2 regions of the Kitasatospora sp. P5_F3 genome follow, and region 1 is predicted to be linked to the other one. Evidence: predicted binding sites of a transcription regulator. Region 1 holds the regulator's gene; the other holds the start of a gene.
What was found. The regulator HrcA, encoded in region 1, represses chaperone genes, less so after heat shock. The targets are predictions, from matches to a motif close to TTNGCACTCNGNNNNNCNGAGTGCNAA.
Positions count from the first base shown of each region.

Region 1 (3,412 bases):
TCGTTGACCAGGGCGGGGAGCTCGTCGGGCGGGTGTCGGGCGAGCAGCCAGGAGTAGCCGTACGAGTCCTGCGAGACCTCGACCGGGATGCCGCCCCGCTCGGTGTCGGCGTCCAGCAGGGCCCGGATCTGGCCGGCCACCTCGGTGAAGGCGGCGCCCTCGACGGCGGCGAAGCAGACCGAGCCGAAGCCGGTCGGGCGGAAGCCGGCGGCGGCCTCCAGGGTGAGGGCGGCGGAGGGCACGCCGAAGAGCTGGTCGAGGTCGGGCCTGACCGGCTTGCTGCGGCCGAAGAGGGCGTTCAGGAATCCCATGGGGTCGGTGGCTCCTCAGCGGCCGAGCTCGGCGGAGATCCGGCCGAGCTGCTCCAGCCGCTGCTCCAGCGACGGGTGAGTGGACATCAGCTGGCTCGCTGCCTCCCTGGCGCTCAGCGCCGGGGCGAAGTAGAAGGCGTTGTACGGCTGCGCCCGGCGCAGGTCCTCGCTCGGGATGGCGGCGATCTGGCCGGTCACCTTGGTCAGTGCGGAGGCCAGTGCGCTGGGCCGTCCGGTGAGCTGGGCGGCGGCCCGGTCGGCGGCCAGCTCGCGGTAGCGGGAGAGCAGCCGGGTGAGCAGGAAGCTGGCCGCGTAGACCACCATGCTGATCAGCGGGACCAGGATCATCGCGAGCGCCGCGTTGCTGTCGTTGCTGCTGCTGCGGCCGCGCCCGTTCATCATGCCGCTGTACAGCGCGATCCGGGTGATCACCCCGGCCAGTACGCCGAGGAAGCCGGCGATGGTCATCACCGCCACGTCCCGGTGCGCGACGTGCGAGAGCTCGTGCGCGAGCACGCCCTCCAGCTCCTCCGGCTCCAGCCGCCGGAGCAGTCCGGTGGTGACGCAGACCACGGCGCGTTGGGGGTTGCGGCCGGTGGCGAAGGCGTTCGGCATGTCGGTATCGGTGACCGCCACCCGGGGCTTGGGCATGTCGGCCAGTGCGCACAACCGGTCGATTGTGCCGTGCAGTTGCGGGTACTCCTCGGGGGTGACCTCGTGGGCGCCCATCGCCCGCTGGGTGATCTTGTCGCTGAACCAGAACTGGACCACGAACAGCCCGCCGGAGATCAGGACGACCAGCGGCCAGGCCCCGCGGAACAGCACTATCAGCACGCCGGTGAAGCCGACGTAGAGCAGTCCGATGACGAACATCGTGGTGACCATCCGACCGGTCAGCCCCCGGTCGGGTGCGAAGCGGGTGTGCTGACCTGATGACATGACTGCTCCTTATGTCCTGATCTGTCGCTTTCGATGCTGCCACTTGCCGGGAGCATTCGGCGGGCGGCACAGGCGAGAAGGCGGCAAGGATCACCAGGCGGCGCCGTTCCTGCCGCCGGGGTCGGGCCTTACACTGGCAGGTACTGTCCTGGCACTCTGCCCAGCTGAGTGCCAGGGGACGGATCAGGTCAGGACGAAGCGAAGACGGAGGTGCGTGGCCATGTACAGCGAGCGGCCGTTGGATGACCGCAAGCTCGCGGTGCTGCGCGCGATCGTCCAGGACTACGTCGGCACCGAGGAGCCGGTCGGCTCCAAGGCCCTGGTCGAGCGGCACAACCTCGGCGTCTCCCCGGCCACCGTGCGCAATGACATGGCGGCTCTGGAGGAGGACGGCTACATCCACCAGCCGCACACCAGTGCGGGCCGGATCCCCACCGACAAGGGGTACCGGCTGTTCGTCGACCGGCTGGCCGAGGTCAAGCCGATGACCGCCCCCGAGCGCCGGGCGATCCGGCACTTCCTGGACGGCGCGGTGGACCTGGACGACACGGTGGCCCGTACGGTCCGGCTGCTCGCGCAGCTGACCCGGCAGGTCGCGGTGGTCCAGTACCCCTCGCTGTCCCGTTCGACGGTGCGTCACGTCGAGCTGGTGGCGCTGGCCCCGGCCAAGGTGATGCTGGTCCTGATCACCAACACCGGCCGGGTCGAGCAGCGGATGGTCGACTGCCCCGGGACGGTCGGCGAGACGGTGCTGGCCGACCTGCGGGCCAAGCTCAACACCCAGGCGGTCGGTCGGCCGCTGCCCGAGGTGCCCGGTCTGCTGGAGGACCTGCCGGCGGCTTTCGAGCCCGCCGACCGGCCCACCGTCAGCACCGTGCTGGCCACCCTCTTCGAGACCCTGGCCGAGCAGAACGAGGAGCGGATCATGCTGGCCGGTACGGCCAACCTGACCCGCTTCGGCCACGACTTCCCGCTCACCATCCAGCCGGTGCTGGAGGCCCTGGAGGAGCAGGTCGTCCTGCTCCGTCTCCTGGGTGAGACGGCGGACGCGGGGATGACGGTCCGGATCGGGCACGAGAACGCCTATGAGGGGCTCAATTCCACCTCTGTCGTCTCGGTCGGCTACGGTTCGGGCGATCAGAGTGTCGCGAAGCTGGGCGTGATCGGACCGACCCGGATGGACTACCCGGGCACAATGGGGGCGGTGCGAGCGGTGGCACGGTACGTGGGTCAGATCCTGGCCGAGTCTTAACCGAGTCCTATACAGAGCACTGTCAGACCAGTCGCAGCACTTCTAGAGGCGGAACAAGCGGAGCATTTGGTGGCCACGGACTACTACGCGGTACTCGGCGTCCGACGGGATGCGGGGCAGGACGAGATCAAGAAGGCGTTCCGACGCCTTGCCCGCGAACTGCACCCGGACGTCAACCCGGACCCGAAGACGCAGGAGCGGTTCAAGGAGATCAACGCCGCCTACGAGGTGTTGTCCGACCCGGCCAAGCGCCAGGTCTACGACCTCGGCGGCGACCCCCTGTCGCCCAACGGCGGCGGCGCGGGCGGCTTCGGCGCGGGCGCGGCGGGGTTCGGCTTCTCCGACATCATGGACGCGTTCTTCGGCGCGGCCTCCGGTCAGCGCGGCCCGCGCTCGCGCACCAGGCGCGGCCAGGACGCGATGATCCGGCTGGAGATCACCCTGGAGGAGGCCGCGTTCGGCACCACCAAGGAACTCCAGGTGGACACCGCCGTCACCTGTACCACCTGCTCCGGCGAGGGCGCGGCCCCCGGCACCTCGGCGCAGACCTGTGACATGTGCCGCGGCAAGGGCGAGGTCTCCCAGGTCACCCGGTCCTTCCTGGGCCAGGTCATGACCTCGCGGCCCTGCCCGCAGTGCCAGGGTTTCGGCACCGTGGTCCCGACCCCGTGCCCCGAGTGCGCGGGCGACGGCCGGGTCCGGGCCCGTCGCACCCTGACGGTGAAGATCCCGGCCGGTGTCGACAACGGCACCCGGATCCAGCTCGCGGGCGAGGGCGAGGTCGGCCCCGGCGGCGGCCCGGCCGGCGACCTGTACGTGGAGATCGCCGAGACCAACCACCCGACCTTCCAGCGGCGCGGGGACGACCTGCACTGCACGGTCACCATCCCGATGACCGCGGCCTCGCTCG
Region 1 is NZ_JBFUMY010000012.1:184,555-187,966, reverse strand. Features, by position in the region: gene pspAB (PspA-associated protein PspAB) at 1-311, opposite strand, end outside; gene htpX (zinc metalloprotease HtpX) at 327-1,250, opposite strand; gene hrcA (heat-inducible transcriptional repressor HrcA) at 1,471-2,502, shown strand; gene dnaJ (molecular chaperone DnaJ) at 2,572-3,412, shown strand, end outside.

Region 2 (3,412 bases), on a different contig from region 1:
AAGGGTCTGCAGGAGCTGATCAAGCTCGGACTGGTCGAGGACCGCCCGTACCGGATCTTCGGCGCCCAGGCCGAGGGCTGCTCCCCGGTCTCCGCCGCCTTCAAGGCGGGCCACGACGTGATCCGTCCGGTCAAGCCGAACACCATCGCCAAGTCGCTGGCGATCGGCAACCCGGCCGACGGCCCGTACGTGCTGGACATCGCCCGCCGCACCGGCGGTGCGGTCGAGGACGTGACGGACGCTCAGGTGGTCGAGGCGATCAAGCTGCTGGCCAGGACCGAGGGCATCTTCGCCGAGACCGCCGGCGGAGTGACCATCGGCGTGCTGAAGAAGCTGGTCGAGACCGGTCAGCTGGACCCGTCCAAGGAGACCGTCGCGATCAACACCGGTGACGGCCTGAAGACCCTGGACGCCGTCGCCGACGCGGGCCTGACCGCCACCATCCGGCCGACCCTGGACTCGTTCCGGGCCGCCGGTCTCGCCTCCGCCTGATCCCCCCTCACCTCCCCGCTAGGAGCCCGTGCATGAGCGCCACCGTCCGCATCCCGACCATCCTGCGCACCTACACCGGCGGCAAGGCCGAGGTCGCCGCCGAGGGCGCCACCCTGGGCGCCGTCATCGCCGACCTGGACGCCAACCACCCCGGCATCGCCGCCCGGGTGCTGGACGACGCGGGCAAGCTGCGCCGCTTCGTCAACGTGTACGTGAACGACGACGACGTGCGCTTCGCCGAGGGTCTGGAGACCGAGATCAAGGACGGCGCGGGCATCTCGATCATTCCCGCGGTGGCCGGCGGCTGCTGAGTCTCCGCACCCCACCGAATACGGCCGCGCCGTCGTCGGAACCGGAATCCCTATTTCCGGTACCGGTGGCGGCGCGGCCGTATGTCGGGTGGAAATCCGGGTGTGCGGGAGAGAGTAGAGTGCGACGAAAGTCGGTGGATCCCCGCTCTTCCCGCCGCTCTCGCCACGCACCGCCAGCCGATCGCGTACGCAAGGCCCGTCCGGCCGTTGAGACATCCGCCGGACCGCGTGAGACAGAAGATGTCAGGCAAGTGTCAGAAATCTGGCCGCATTTTGCGGTGATGAGTCCGCTATGCCCGGAGTGAATTGCCGTATTCTGCCGCTTTCCTCCCGCGGTATCCCCTTCGACTGCCGGTGAATTCGGCAGGGTTGGCCCTGTTGCAGAGGGCGTCTGTCCGGATACATTCAGCCGCGATCGACGCATTCACCCGTCGGCCGGGTCACCTTGCGGTGGACCGGTGGGGCGCTTGCGGCGTGCACGGCTGCGCCCAGGGGGGGTTCCCTCGGGCGTGCCTGTTCAGACCTGGGCCCGCATCCCTGCGGGCCCGCGAAGGGCCAGCACAGCACAAGGGGAGTTCGGAATGGCTCAGGGCACCGTCAAGTGGTTCAACGCGGAGAAGGGGTACGGCTTCATCGCGGTCGACGGTGGTGCGGACGTGTTCGTCCACTACAGCGCGATCCAGATGGACGGCTACCGCACCCTCGAGGAGGGCCAGCGGGTCGAGTTCGAGATCTCCCAGGGACAGAAGGGCCCGCAGGCGGACATGGTCCGTGCGCCGGCGGTCTGACCTTTCCGAACCTCGGAGGACTCGGCTCGGTCACGAGCTGGCGTCACCTGCTTCGTCCACGGGTCCGTACGACATCGTCGTACGGACCCGTCGGCGTCCCCGCTGTTCGCGTGTCTCTATCACGATTGGGCTTGCACTCGATACCCGAGAGTGCTAATCATTGGCGTTAGCACTCGCAGCATGAGAGTGACAACGGACCGGGTCGGTGAGGCCCCCGGGAGCGGTAGGGGACAAGACCCCCGCACACCAGGGCCGTCCGTCGCGGGCGCCCCTCGGTCCGGTGCAGTCGACCGTGTCCTGGAGGACCACTTCCGATGGCCAAGATCATCGCGTTTGACGAGGAAGCTCGCCGCGGCCTTGAGCGTGGCATGAACCAGCTTGCCGACGCCGTCAAGGTGACGCTCGGCCCCAAGGGCCGCAACGTCGTCCTGGAGAAGAAGTGGGGCGCCCCCACGATCACGAACGACGGCGTCTCCATCGCCAAGGAGATCGAGCTCGAGGACCCGTACGAGAAGATCGGTGCCGAGCTCGTCAAGGAGGTCGCCAAGAAGACGGACGACGTCGCTGGCGACGGCACCACCACCGCCACCGTGCTGGCCCAGGCGCTCGTGCGCGAGGGTCTGCGCAACGTCGCGGCCGGCGCCAACCCGATGGCCCTGAAGCGCGGCATCGAGAAGGCCGTCAAGGCCGTCTCGGACCAGCTGCTGGCCCAGGCCAAGGATGTCGAGACCAAGGAGCAGATCGCTTCGACCGCCTCCATCTCGGCCGCCGACACCCAGATCGGCGAGCTCATCGCCGAGGCCATGGACAAGGTCGGCAAGGAAGGTGTCATCACCGTCGAGGAGAGCAACACCTTCGGTCTCGAGCTCGAGCTCACCGAGGGCATGCGCTTCGACAAGGGCTACATCTCGGCCTACTTCGCCACCGACCTGGAGCGGATGGAGGCGTCCTTCGAGGACCCGTACATCCTGATCGCCAACTCCAAGATCGGCTCGGTCAAGGACCTGCTCCCGCTGCTGGAGAAGGTCATGCAGAGCGGCAAGCCGCTCGTCATCATCGCCGAGGACGTCGAGGGCGAGGCCCTGTCGACCCTGGTCGTCAACAAGATCCGTGGCACCTTCAAGTCCGTCGCCGTCAAGGCCCCGGGCTTCGGTGACCGCCGCAAGGCCATGCTCGGCGACATCGCCATCCTCACCGGTGGCACCGTGATCTCCGAGGAGGTCGGCCTCAAGCTCGAGAACGCCGGCGTCGACCTGCTGGGCACCGCCCGCAAGGTGGTCATCACCAAGGACGAGACCACCATCGTCGACGGTGGCGGCGACAGCGACCAGGTCGCCGGCCGGGTCAACCAGATCCGCGCCGAGATCGAGAACAGCGACTCGGACTACGACCGCGAGAAGCTCCAGGAGCGCCTGGCCAAGCTCGCCGGTGGTGTCGCGGTCATCAAGGCCGGCGCCGCGACCGAGGTCGAGCTCAAGGAGCGCAAGCACCGCATCGAGGACGCCGTTCGCAACGCGAAGGCGGCCGTCGAGGAGGGCATCGTCGCCGGTGGTGGCGTTGCGCTGCTGCAGGCCGCGGTCGCGTTCGACAAGCTGGAGCTCGAGGGCGACGAGGCCACCGGTGCCAACATCGTGCGCGTCGCGCTGGAGGCCCCGATCAAGCAGATCGCGGTCAACGCCGGCCTCGAGGGTGGCGTCGTCGTGGAGAAGGTCCGCAACCTGCAGCCCGGTTGGGGCCTGAACGCCGCGACCAACGAGTACGTCGACCTCATCGCCGCGGGCATCATCGACCCGGCCAAGGTCACGCGCTCCGCGCTGCAGA
Region 2 is NZ_JBFUMY010000018.1:75,052-78,463, reverse strand. Features, by position in the region: gene thrC (threonine synthase) at 1-492, shown strand, start outside; gene ACXJMZ_RS14395 (ubiquitin-like small modifier protein 1) at 525-803, shown strand; gene ACXJMZ_RS14390 (cold-shock protein) at 1,385-1,591, shown strand; gene groL (chaperonin GroEL) at 1,906-3,412, shown strand, end outside.
Region 2: a site for HrcA is predicted at 1,722-1,748, ahead of groL (chaperonin GroEL). Genes of this name have one in related genera too.